2 linked regions of the Chlorogloeopsis sp. ULAP01 genome follow. The main gene of each other region encodes a partner of the protein of the gene in region 2 in a complex. Links are inferred from orthologs where the notes say so. Each region holds a gene or a part of one and is shown on either strand. Other genes may lie near its edges.

What was found.
Region 1: the proteins of tig (region 2) and rpsG are in contact, whole or in part, in a crystal structure (PDB 3GTY), measured with the Thermotoga maritima proteins. The link is inferred for Chlorogloeopsis sp. ULAP01 from one-to-one orthologs. Residues at the interface, in WP_004081061.1 of Thermotoga maritima: Glu122, Val124, Val129, Leu130, Tyr133, Glu188, Gly259, Ile262, Tyr263, Glu266, Ser270, Glu273, Gln274, Glu277, Arg308, Gln311, Ile312, Ser315, Tyr316, Glu325, Arg329, Arg336, Leu363, Phe366, Trp367, Arg373, Leu377, Arg381, Leu384, Glu387; in WP_004081843.1 of Thermotoga maritima: Lys34, Lys52, Lys55, Glu59, Arg62, Gln63, Glu66, Asn67, Lys69, Val71, Arg95, Ala109, Lys110, Lys111, Gly112, Arg113, Pro114, Glu117, Glu121, Ile124, Ala125, Tyr127, Asn128, Asn129, Thr130, Gly131, Lys135, Asp139, Arg142, Met143.

Annotation. Positions count from the first base shown.
Region 1 is NZ_JAUDRH010000004.1:159,647-165,853, reverse strand. What follows is about bases 1,407-4,095. They hold rpsG (30S ribosomal protein S7), read right to left. Parts: upstream 3,142-4,095; coding sequence 2,671-3,141; downstream 1,407-2,670. Other genes in these bases: rpsL (30S ribosomal protein S12), read right to left, coding at 3,743-4,095; fusA (elongation factor G), read right to left, coding at 1,407-2,520. In the rest of the region: tuf (elongation factor Tu), read right to left, coding at 1-419; more of fusA, read right to left, coding at 442-1,406; more of rpsL, read right to left, coding at 4,096-4,117; QUB80_RS09295 (HesB/IscA family protein), read right to left, coding at 4,410-4,733; QUB80_RS09290 (phosphomannose isomerase type II C-terminal cupin domain), read right to left, coding at 4,880-5,299; QUB80_RS09285 (phosphodiester glycosidase family protein), read right to left, coding at 5,679-6,207.
Region 2 is NZ_JAUDRH010000015.1:181,550-187,981, reverse strand. Bases 2,676-5,589 are described here. They hold tig (trigger factor), read right to left. Parts: upstream 4,893-5,589; coding sequence 3,459-4,892; downstream 2,676-3,458. Other genes in these bases: clpP (ATP-dependent Clp endopeptidase proteolytic subunit ClpP), read right to left, coding at 2,676-3,237. Outside these bases: QUB80_RS26720 (class I SAM-dependent methyltransferase), read left to right, coding at 1-129; QUB80_RS26715 (alpha/beta fold hydrolase), read right to left, coding at 168-1,088; ATP-dependent protease ATP-binding subunit ClpX, read right to left, coding at 1,192-2,532; more of clpP, read right to left, coding at 2,542-2,675; QUB80_RS26695 (aspartate-semialdehyde dehydrogenase), read left to right, coding at 5,729-6,432. UniProt on the Bacillus subtilis protein: Involved in protein export. Acts as a chaperone by maintaining the newly synthesized protein in an open conformation. Functions as a peptidyl-prolyl cis-trans isomerase.

The sequences.
Region 1 (6,207 bases), on a different replicon or contig from region 2:
ATATCTTCTTTGTTCAAGAAGACTACTAGGCTAGGAACACCTACCTGCCGTGCCAACAGGATGTGTTCGCGGGTTTGGGGCATGGGACCATCAGCTGCAGATACCACGAGGATAGCACCATCCATTTGGGCTGCGCCGGTGATCATGTTCTTAACATAGTCAGCGTGTCCAGGACAGTCTACGTGAGCATAGTGCCGTTTTTCGGTTTCATACTCAACGTGAGCTGTGTTGATTGTAATACCCCGTGCCTTTTCTTCTGGAGCGGCATCGATTTCGTCGTACTTTCTAGCTTGAGCCTGACCCAAAGCCGCCAAGGTCATAGTAATGGCTGCTGTGAGTGTGGTTTTACCATGGTCAACGTGGCCAATAGTACCGATATTAACGTGGGGTTTTTTCCTTTCAAACTTTGCGCGTGCCATGAATGATCGTTTCCTTTACTAGTTATGCGTTCCCTTTGCTTTTAGCTATGATTGCCTCAGCCACGTTGCGAGGCACTTCTTCATAGTGGCTAAACTCCATTGAGAAGATACCACGACCTTGGGTCTTCGACCGAATGTCAGTGGCGTAGCCAAACATTTCTGCCAATGGGACTTTAGCAGTCACTTTGGCAATGCCCTGCTCGGAACCCATCCCCTCAATTTGCCCACGACGGGAATTGAGATCACCCATTACATCCCCAAGGAAGTTTTCGGGAACTTCAACCTCAACTTTCATCATAGGCTCTAACAGAACGGGACTTGCTTTCATTGCTGCTTCTTTAATTGCCATCGAGCCAGCAATCTTGAAAGCCATTTCCGAAGAGTCTACATCATGGTAAGAGCCATCAACCAGCGTGGCTTTGATATCAATCAACGGATATCCAGCTAAAATACCGGATTCACAGGTTTCTTTCATTCCCTGCTCTACGGGCGGGATGTACTCTTTAGGTACCGCACCGCCAACAATTTTAGAGACGAATTCAAAGCCGCTTCCCGGTTCTCCTGGCTCCAAGTCAATCACAACATGACCGTATTGACCTTTACCACCGCTTTGGCGAATAAATTTACCTTCTATTTTGTTAACGTTCTTGCGAACGGTTTCGCGATAAGCTACTTGCGGCGCACCAACGTTCGCTTCCACCTTAAATTCTCGTAACATGCGATCTACAAGAATTTCTAGGTGTAGCTCTCCCATTCCTGCAATTACGGTTTGATTTGTCTCCGGATTGACGCTGACACGGAAAGTCGGGTCTTCTTCCGAGAGAGCTTGCAGAGCTTTGGACAATTTGTCCATGTCGTTCTTTGTTTTCGGTTCTACTGCCACCGAAATTACAGGTTCTGGAATGTACAGAGATTCCAGAATCACTGGTGAGTCTTCATTACAGAGGGTGTCACCTGTTAAAGTTTCCTTTAACCCCACAGCGGCTCCTAGATCACCCGCTCTGAGTTCATCGACATCAATTCTGTCATCTGCTCTCAAAACAACCAGACGAGAAATACGTTCTTTCTTGTTCTTAGTCGCATTGAGAACGTAGCTGCCTTTCTTGAGTATGCCAGAATATACGCGGATGAAGGTGAGACGACCGTAAGGGTCAGCCATAATTTTGAATGCCAGAGCTGACAATGGTTCTTCATCGCTGGCGTGACGCTCAACAGTGTCGCCATTTGGTAGCGTACCTTGAATTGCGGGTACATCAATTGGCGCTGGCAGGTATGTTACGACTGCATCTAACAACTTCTGTACACCTTTATTTTTAAAGGCGGAACCACAAAGCAATGGCACAATCGTACCTGCAATCGTACCTTTACGGAGAGCAGTCTGGATTTCGTTCTCAGTAAGTTCCTCACCCTCGAAGTACTTGGTCATCAAGTCATCATCGGTTTCAGCTACCGCTTCAATTAGCTTGGTGCGGTACTCTTGGGCTAGATCCTGTACTTCTGCGGGAATATCAGCTTCTTGAATATCGGTTCCTTGGTCGTTGTTGTAGATGAAGGCTCGCATCTTCACCAAGTCCACAAGACCTCTGAATTCGCTTTCACTACCAATAGGCAGCTGGATGGGAATCGCATTAGCCCGCAGGCGATCGCGTACCTGTTCGTATACTTTATAGAAGTTTGCGCCGGTGCGATCCATTTTATTTACAAAAACAATGCGCGGAACTTTGTAACGGTCTGCCTGACGCCACACCGTTTCTGTTTGCGGCTGTACACCACCTACAGAACACAAAACTGTGATTACACCATCCAAAACCCGCATGGAACGCTCTACTTCTATTGTGAAGTCTACATGTCCAGGAGTATCAATAATGTTTATTTGATGATCTTTCCAGCTGGTGCTAATTGCAGCAGCAGTAATCGTAATACCCCGCTCCCGCTCCTGTTCCATCCAGTCCGTGACAGCGGTTCCTTCGTGAACTTCACCTATTTTGTGAATAATGCCAGAGTAAAATAATATTCTCTCTGTTGTTGTTGTCTTGCCCGCATCTATATGCGCCGCAATACCAATATTGCGTACTCTCTCTAGCGGGATCGTACGTGCCACAGCTGCCTCCTATACTTTTCGCCTCATGATATCTTGTATATTACACTTTGTTAAGATTCTATCCTTTTCGGTAAACCGTCATTTTTTTTGTAAATTCACGATGATAGTTCATACCGCCTTTGGGAAGAGGCGATACATAGTGGCTTAATTTTAGTAACGATAGTGTGCGAAAGCCTTATTTGCTTCTGCCATCCGATGCGTCTCTTCACGCTTGCGAATAGCGTTCCCAGTCTCGTTGGCAGCATCCATCAATTCTTGAGCCAATTTGCCAGCCATTGTTCGACCTGAGCGTTGCCGAGAAAACTGTACCAGCCAACGCAGTGCCAAAGTTGTACCCCTCTCAGAACGCACTTCCATCGGTACTTGGTAGGTAGCACCGCCAACCCGCCGAGCTTTTACTTCTACCAAGGGCGTTGCATTACGCACAGCTCTTTCAAAGGTTTCTAATGGATCATTACCAGTGCGTTCCTCAATACTTTTCATAGCATCATAGACAATCCGTGCGGCAAGTGATTTTTTACCATGACGCATAATACGACGGATTATCATGCTAACTAAACGACTGTTATAAACTGAGTCAGGCGGAACAGGGCGCTTTTGAACAACACCACGACGAGACATACTTCAACCTTAATTGGAATTTAGCTACTAGATGAATTATGTGTCTGGACAGCTTTTACACTACAATTGCAGCGATGCTGACCCATTTACTTGCTGCCCTCAACTAGAACATACAAGGCGACAATATTATATACCTTAATAGTTAATTTAAAATGCTGCTGTCGCTAACTGCATTCTAAAGATTTCTTACACTCATAGCAAATGTATAGGTGCAAGTTGAGGCTTTAACTAATTTAACTTGATTTTTTAGACAACCTCATACCTGAAAGGAGTGAGATTCTCAAACCACCCGCAAGTAATTGCTTTCATTCAGGTTTTATATTCTGATATGTCCAGTCTTATCTTTACGAAAGACTTATGGACTTGATCAAGATTCTCAAGCGCGAATCTAAATTATACTTGAAGGCACTTAACTAAAATTCTATCACCGACTTTTTCGAGTCATTAAACTCATACTTGTTTGTAAGAGCACTAGGCTTTATCTTTTATTTTTGCAATCAAGCGCTTGAACTGCGAATATTGCTTTTTTCAGGCTAAAGCTGATAGTTTAAGTTAAGTACCAACGCGATTAATCAAATCAGTACGATTAATCGCGTTAGTTCTATTTTTTGGGACGCTTTGTTCCATATTTGGAACGACCTTGTTTGCGGTCTTTGACTCCGGCTGTATCTAATGTGCCACGAATAATGTGGTATCTCACGCCTGGTAAGTCCTTAACCCGACCGCCACGAATCATCACGACAGAATGTTCTTGTAAGTTGTGACCAATTCCTGGAATGTAAGCTGTTACTTCAAATCCAGAAGTTAGTCTGACTCTCGCTACTTTACGCAGAGCCGAGTTAGGCTTTTTCGGTGTGGTCGTGTATACTCTGGTGCAAACTCCCCGACGTTGCGGGCATTGCTTCAGAGCTGGAGACTTGGTTTTCTGACGCGCTTTTTCGCGTTCGTTACGTATTAGCTGCTGTATAGTTGGCATGAGTTACAGCACCTGAAGCTGCTTCTATGTCTAAGTTTTAACAACAAATCCTGATTATATCTTTTTTAGTGGTTTTGTGTCAATTGTTTTTGTTGGTAGTTAGTAGATAATTATTAAGTACGGGCGGGTTTAGAAGATAAATTCTCGATTTGAAAGGCAAGATGATCAGCAAAACCCGTACGCCAGTTGCACTCGACGCGCTTAACCCGACGCCAGGTGCTTTATGCCGGGGAACCCGTCCACCGCACTGGCTCCGCAAGGGCGCACTGGCTCCCCTACTAACTACTAACCCTTAACTAATAGAAAAAGAATTACCACAACCACAGCTGGCACTTGCTTGGGGATTGTAGAAGCGAAAGCCACCGCCCATTAAATCCTCTGAATAATCCAAGGTTGAACCATTTAAATAATTACAGCTTTCCGCATCTATGATAATTGGAATACTGTTACATTCAAAGGTGCGATCGCCTGGTCTTACTGTTTCATCAAAGGACATATCATAGTACCAACCGGAACAACCACCGTGTTTAACTGCCAATCTAAACAAAAGATTTAACTTTTGCTTAGACTGCAATCTTTTTATTTCGCTGCTGGCTGCTTGAGTCAAACTAATCATCAAATTTGCTAGACAACAATTAAAGACCTTATCCTCAAATCTTACAGGCTAAGGTCAACACATGAAAATTTTGATTTGTCTGATTTAAGTGTATTTTCTTCTGGTGTTTGAGCAGCTATGTCTAGCAGCAATTGTATTGGGCGACTTTAACTATCAGTACGAGCATAGTCGTCTTGGAAACGAATAATATCATCCTCTCCTAAATATTCTCCGTTTTGTACTTCAATCAAAACTAAAGGTATGACGCCAGGATTTTCTAAACGATGAGGCGTACACTGGGGTACATATGTAGACTGATTGTTGCTCAACAGTATTTCTTGCTCACCGCAAATGACTCTAGCTGTACCAGACACTACTATCCAATGTTCGCTGCGATGGTGGTGCATCTGGAGGCTGAGACGATGTCCAGGTTTAACTTCGATACGTTTGATTTTGTATCCGCGCCCTTCTTCTAAAACTGTAAAAGAACCCCAAGGACGCAACTCAGTTGCAGCAACACCTCTAGGAGTGACGCTTGGAGGCAGTGTCAGTGCATTAGCGTGCGTTGTGTCTTGATATTGAGCCATAGTAACTTCCTGAGACATAAAAACTTTTGGTGCTATTAATAACTATTGATGAATGGCGCGATGTTGCAACCTTAAAAATTCAGTCATACATCCTATGCCAAGATAGCAAAATCACAAGTGAAGGTGTCATATGTAACTGATTGAATTAGTGTATCTATATCAAGTCTTTAATTAAGGAAAATCAAACCTTTTACTGGCTTTAAAAAAGAGGGATTAGTCAAGAGTTAGTGGTTGGTAGGGGCGGGTTTTGTTGATAATCTTGCCTTTCAAATCGAGAATTTATCTTCTAAACCCGCCCGTACAGTGGTTAGTAGTTAGTAGTTCTCCCCATCTCCTCTCCCCCTGGTGCTTTGTGTCTCCCCGTGTTCCCGTGTCCTCGTTATGGACGGGGTTGCAAGAAAATTCCTATGCCATTGTGGACACGAGCAGCTGTGTTAGGAAAACGGTCAAGAAGTTGTCCTCCTAAATAAAGGCTAGTAGAACTACCACCGTCTAAATTTAATGCATTAACACATCCCATTTGCTGCATAAGTTGTGCGTGTTCTGCCAAAGTAGGGCCAGCACCTCCTACACGATTATGCACAGCAGCAATAATGAGATTGCCTGTTGCAGTTGTACAGATAGCACTACGAACAGCTTTTTGGGCAATAAAGGCATTGCTAAAATTTTCGCCTTTGGCATCTAGTACTATTTGGCGATCTTGCAGTAGCAGCGGGCCTGCTCCCAAGATATAGGGATAACGGCTAAATTCAGTAGGAGAAACAGAACTTTCTATACGCACTGAAAAGCCGATGGGTAAAACTGAGGCATTACTAACACTACTGCCGCGTAAAGTAAGCAGATATCCATCTTGAGGAATAGGAATAGCAGTTTGTCCTGCTTTAAGACTTGGTAATTGAGCTGTAACT
Region 2 (6,432 bases):
CCGCGTCAAGGTTTAGCTTACGAACAACTTATTTCTGGTTTGCAAGAATTGTATGAGTGCTGTTGTGATGAGCGTGGTTTTATTGACATGGTTTATCGTACCAGCGTTCATCTTGCCGAGCCAGCATAATTCTGTAGAAAGTCGGGAAAAGCTGAGATCTCACGCTTTTAACCGACTTGCACTTGTGGTGTGTGAATTTGTAAAAAATCTCCTACTGTCCGCAAATAAGTGGGGGCATCTTCTAACATTGGAAAATGAGCTGTCTTGGGAATCACCACAAACTCTATTTTGTCGTTTAATGCAGCTGCTTGACGTCCCATCTCGGCGGGGATAATTTTATCGTACTCCCCTGATACTATCAATGTTGGTGGCGTTATTTGAGCAAATTCCTGGGGCATCAACTCCGCAGCAGCTTTGCTAACAGAAGTAAAAATTGTACCTAATGCAGCATCATAATCTGCTATTAGAAAATCTTGCAAGAAAGCGCGACGTTCCTGAGCAGGTATGGAGCTATACAAAAATCGCGCCATAAACATTCTGTCTACAAATGGTATTTTTTCTAACCATTTAGGACGAAACTTAACCACGTAGCCGCCAAATTTGTAAAAGGCTGCAAACGCTTTTTCATCATACTCAAAAATCCCGCTACACGTTAAAATTGCTTTTTCCACGCGATCGCTGTAACGGTTAAGAAACAAAGTTCCAACAGAAGCACCCATCGAATGAGCCTGGATATAGGTACGTTGAATTTTTAACTCACCTAACAACGTTGCCAAATCGTGCGCATATTCTTCTAATTCGTAGGTTAGTTCTCTTGCTGCTTCTGATTCTTGCTGCGGTGAATGCGATTCAATGACTGCTTCACTAGCTTGAGCTACAGCAGTAGGTTTACCACGAGAACGTCCAAATCCCCGCAGATCGTAAAGCAAACAATCAAATTGTTCTGATAGAGCTGCGGCAGTACTTCGCCAGTAACGAGCCGAACCAGCCCAACCGTGAATGAAAACCATCACTGGCTTTTCTAAGGCAGATGATTTTCGTATCCATTCATAGTAGTGCTCAACGCCACGAACATTAATGTATGGCATCTGAGAGTTTCGAGTTCTAAGTTTTGAGTTCTTAATTTTTTGCTAACGGCTAATAGTTAATAGCTAATAGGCAACTAGCTACTAGCAATTAGCAATTGATACTTTAAGCTGATTCTGGCTTAGGCATCGTGGACGGATGCATAATTAGTTCGGCAGTGGAACGTTTTTCCACCATCTCCTTCGTTACTGTACAACGAGTCACATCTTTACGAGACGGCAACTCGTACATCACATCCAGCATCAGTTCTTCAACAATACCACGCAGCGCTCTTGCTCCAGTTTTACGGCGATAGGCTTCTTGAGCGATCGCTCGCAAAGCTTCTTGTTTAAACTCTAACTGGACATTATCCATCTTCAACAGTTTTTGATACTGCTTCACTAAAGCACTACGAGGTTGGGTTAATATCGCCATCAGCGCTTCTTCATCTAACGGATCTACCACCGCTACCATTGGTACTCTACCAATGAATTCTGGAATCATGCCAAACTTAACTAAATCGTCTGGTTCAAGATAGCGGAGAGTGTCTGCTGCCCGTTTTTCTTTTGTCTGCCCTTCTCCTGGTTGCACAAAACCGATTGACTTTTTACCTGTTCTCTGCTCTACTACTTTTTCTAAGCCGACAAAAGCACCACCGCAAATGAACAAGATATTACTGGTATCAATTTGAATACAGTCTTGATAGGGGTGCTTACGCCCGCCTTGGGGTGGCACGTTAGCAATTGTTCCCTCTAACATTTTCAGCAATGCCTGCTGAACACCTTCACCAGATACATCTCGCGTGATGGAGGGATTTTCGCTCTTACGGGCAATTTTATCAATTTCGTCAATATAGATAATTCCCCTCTGTGCCTCTTCGACATCTAAGTCTGCTACTTGCAAAAGTCGCAGCAAGATATTTTCTACATCTTCACCCACATAACCTGCTTCGGTTAGAGTGGTAGCATCGGCGACTGCAAAGGGTACATCAAGGACTTTTGCCAAAGTTTGTGCCAAAAGGGTTTTGCCGCAGCCTGTAGGCCCTATCAGCAGAATATTAGACTTTTGCAGTTCAACGGCATCATCTGTCGCTCCCTTGCCATTATTTTTGGACTGAACCAGTGACAACCGTTTGTAGTGATTGTAAACAGCTACTGACAAAACTTTTTTGGCTTCGTCTTGACCAATTACGTGTTCGTCCAAATATTTTTTAATCTCTCGCGGTTTGGGGATTTGATTTAACGAGAGACTGGCAGAGCGGGTGCGGCGTTTTTGAGGAGGCTCTGACCGAGGTGCTGGTTGTGACGCTGCACTATTGGTATCGAGTAATTCCTCATCGAGGATTTCATTGCACAAGTCAACGCACTCATCACAGATGTAGACTCCCGGGCCAGCGATGAGTTTACGCACCTGCTCCTGAGACTTGCCACAAAACGAACATTTCAAATGGGAGTCGTATTTAGACATACCAGCCTCTTATTTCACAATGGTGACGTTTTCCCCTGCTGTGGGAAGATTTTGTCTATGGATGACCTGATCGATCAATCCGTAATTTTTGGCTTCTTCAGCCGACATAAAAAAGTCCCGTTCAGTATCAGCTTCGATTCTTTCTAATGGTTGACCAGTATGCTGGGCAAGTAACTGATTCAACTTAGATTTATGATAAAGAATTTCTTTGGCTTGTATTTCGATATCAACGGCTTGGCCCTGAGCACCACCTAAGGGTTGGTGAATCATAATCCGGGAATCTGGTAAAGACATTCGTTTGCCAGCAGTGCCTGCACACAACAAAAATGCCCCCATACTCGCCGCTAGACCAAAACAGATTGTGACTACGTCAGGACGGATTTGTTGAATGGTATCATAAATTGCCATGCCTGCTGTGACAGAGCCGCCAGGAGAATTTATGTACAGTTGAATGTCTTTTTCTGGATCTTCAGCGTCTAGAAACAACAATTGGGCAACTATTGAATTGGCAACATTGTCGTCAATTGGCGTTCCCAAAAAAATAATCCGCTCTCGCAGCAGGCGGGAGTAGATATCAAAAGCTCGTTCTCCCATGCCAGATTGCTCTACAACCATGGGAAGTATGTTACTGGGAAGGCTTTGGGAGCGCATTTCAAATTTATTTAAACTGCTGATAGGATAATTTCCCGACTGCGATACAAGCATAGAAAATTTTTGATAACCAAAGAATAACAGCGATTTAGACAGCCTACGCTGACTATGATAGCGATTGGTTTTATGTTGTTAGGTATGTGTTAACCATTATGCCTCATATAAATTCTTCTCGTGTAAACACAGTATCAAGCCAAGGCGGTAAAGTGCGAGGCAATTTATTTAAGTTTCCTTAAATGTTCCGCCTTGGAACGGGAAATGTTACCTTTGGCAAGTTATTGCACTTCTGTTACAGCAATTTCTTCTGCCGGGGAAGTTACTTCGCTTGCTTGTTCCTGGCTTTCAGTGGCTTCTAGTGTTGTTTCCTCTGTCGCCTTTAAAGAACCTTCGGGTACTAGTTCAACTTTTGAGTGTTCTAAGAGCCAGTCGATAGTTTTTTCTGTGATTAGTTCGTTTTCGACGACTTCTTGCAGTCTATCTTGGTCAACCTCTTGCTCTGAGTACTGCTCTAGAAGTTCTTTCACTCTGGCTGCGACTTCTGCCTCACTGACTTTGATAGATTCGCGTTTGCCAATTTCTTCTAGAGCAAGTGATCGCTTCAAACGCTCAACAGCTTCATCGCGAGAACGTTGCCGCAACTGAGGAATAACATCAGGGGTAAACAATTTTTTGATATCTAGCCCTTGCTGCGATAGCCGAATAGCAGTTTGCGTCAACATATTATCGACTTCCTGCTCAATCATTGTTTCTGGCAAATCGACTTCTACATACTTCAACAGTTCCTGAACTAGGGCTTCTTGCTGATTTCCTTTTGTTTTTTGTTCAGCCTCTTTTTGAAATCTTTCCTCTAAAGAAGTACGTAACTCTGCCAAAGTCTCAAACTCACTGACTTCTTGTGCAAAATCATCATCCAATTCTGGCAGTTCTTTTTCCTTAAGTTCTTTGAGGGTGACTGTGAAAATAGCTGGTTTTCCGGCTAGTTCTTCATTGGCATATGGATCTGGAAAGGTGGCTGAAACTTCCTTAGTTTCGCCAGGATTCATTCCGACAATGCCTAAAACAAAGCCGGGAATAAATCTATCTTCTTGTAACTCGACTTGAAAGTCGGTGGCTTCTCCACCGGGAATAGCTTTAAGTTCTGTTGCTTCATCCTCACCCTCAACTTTCGCCAGCACGCCTTTAAAATCTACTACAGCAACATCCCCCAATTGTGCTGGGCGTCCTTCTACAGGGATTAATGTTGCCATTTGCTGGCGTTCGCTTTCTAGGACTTTGTCTACTCGCTCTGGATCGTACTTGATTTCTTCAGCTTTGATTTGCAAATCAGTGTACTGAGCTAAATTAACTTCGGGTGGTACATCAACAGCAGCAGAAATAGTCAGAGCTTTACCTGGTTCATAATTATTAATTAATTCTTCATACGAAGAACGTAATCGCGGTTGCCCGATCGCATTAATGTCCTCTTGTTTTACTGCTTCTGTAATTCCATCTTGAATTAGTTCTTCCAGCGCTGCTGCCTTGATTCGAGTTGCCCCTAGACGCTGCAGCAATATCTGCCGTGGCACTTTGCCTTTGCGAAACCCAGGAATATTGGCAGAACGAGTGAAATTTTGAATTACCTGTTCGTAGGTTTGCTTGGTCTTTTCGGGCGTAATTTCTATTTCCAGACCTATTTGACTGGCGGGAAGTTTTTCCTGGGTAACTTTCATGCTTCGTCTCTATTGCTTTGTTGCTACTATTTCTTTTTGTTACTTTTACCAAAGACGCGATCTGCATAGCTCCTGAAAATAAAGCTCACTCGCATCTCTAGTTTTACGATTTCTAAACTTTGGGGCGGGAGCTACCCCTAAATTTCATCAGCTTTCCCGATGTATGGGTGCTTCTGAATAGAGATCCAGTTTACTGCCAATGCGAAAGCTCTTGATACTCTAGCGCAAATCAGTCTATATTATTTAACCTCCTCAGTAGCTTTTACCAGATAACTGATGGCGTAATATCCTAATTTGCATAATTTGCAACAAGTAGTTGCAATTTGCAATTGCTTGTTGCAACATCTGAGTGAACTGCTGAATCAGGAGAGTTGTTACTACTGCTTAGGTATTACCCAGAGTAAAAATTTGGGTCTCTAGCCTACTGCACTTAATCCATTTGGATCATAGTACATCCATAGTCTAGACAACTTTATATTTTTAATAGGGATTTTGTTGCTAGCTTGGGACTTTACTATCAGTCTTTAATAGCAAAACTGCGATTTGCTGTATAATATATATAATTTATAATTTTGCACTTGGTAAAAAACTAATAGCTAGTTGTTGTAAAATGCAACATTTTTTTTGTAAAAGTAAAAAGTAAGTGAATCACTGTATAAATTAGAAATTAATAGAAATTAAATTTTATTAATGACCAGTATTAGAGTATTCAAAGGGTTATTTAAATTTTTGTGTTGTTATTTTCAGTTAATTTAACTATGAAACATGAGTAAAATCTGAGTTTAGAAAGTTTCCGAGAAAAGTAAAAACTAAAAAGTGTTAAGGAGGAAGCAAATTTGTCTAAATCCTATCGTTTAGCTATTTTAGGAGCGACTGGTGCAGTTGGCAGAGAGTTATTGGAAATTTTAGAAAGCCGTAGTTTCCCCGTTTCAGATTTGAAGTTATTGGCATCAGAACGTAGTGCCGGACAGATGTTACCCTTCAAAGGTGAAAAGATTCGGGTAGAGCCAGTAAGCGATGCAATGTTGGAAAAAGTGGATATATTGCTGGCAAGTGCAGGAGGTTCAACATCCAAAACTTGGGCATCTGTAGCAGTAGAAAAAGGAGCAGTGGTAATAGATAATTCCAGTGCTTTTCGGATGAACTCCGATGTTCCTCTGGTAGTTCCAGAAGTAAATCCCCAAGCAGCAGCAAAACACAAGGGAATTATCGCCAACCCCAACTGCACCACAATTTTAATGGCAGTAGCAGTATGGCCTTTGCATCAAGTCAAACCCGTCAAACGTATTGTGGCTGCAACCTACCAATCTGCAAGCGGTGCGGGTGCGCAAGCAATGGCAGAAGTAAAAACTCAAGCTAGCGCAATTTTAGAAGGCAAAGAACCTACTGCGGAAGTATTTCCTTATCCATTGGCATTTAATTTATTTCCGCACAATTCCCCATTAAATGATTGGGGATATTGTGAAGAAGAAATGAAAATGGTCAACGAAACGCGGAAAATTTTTGACAATCAGCAGATCAAAATTACCGCTACTTGTGT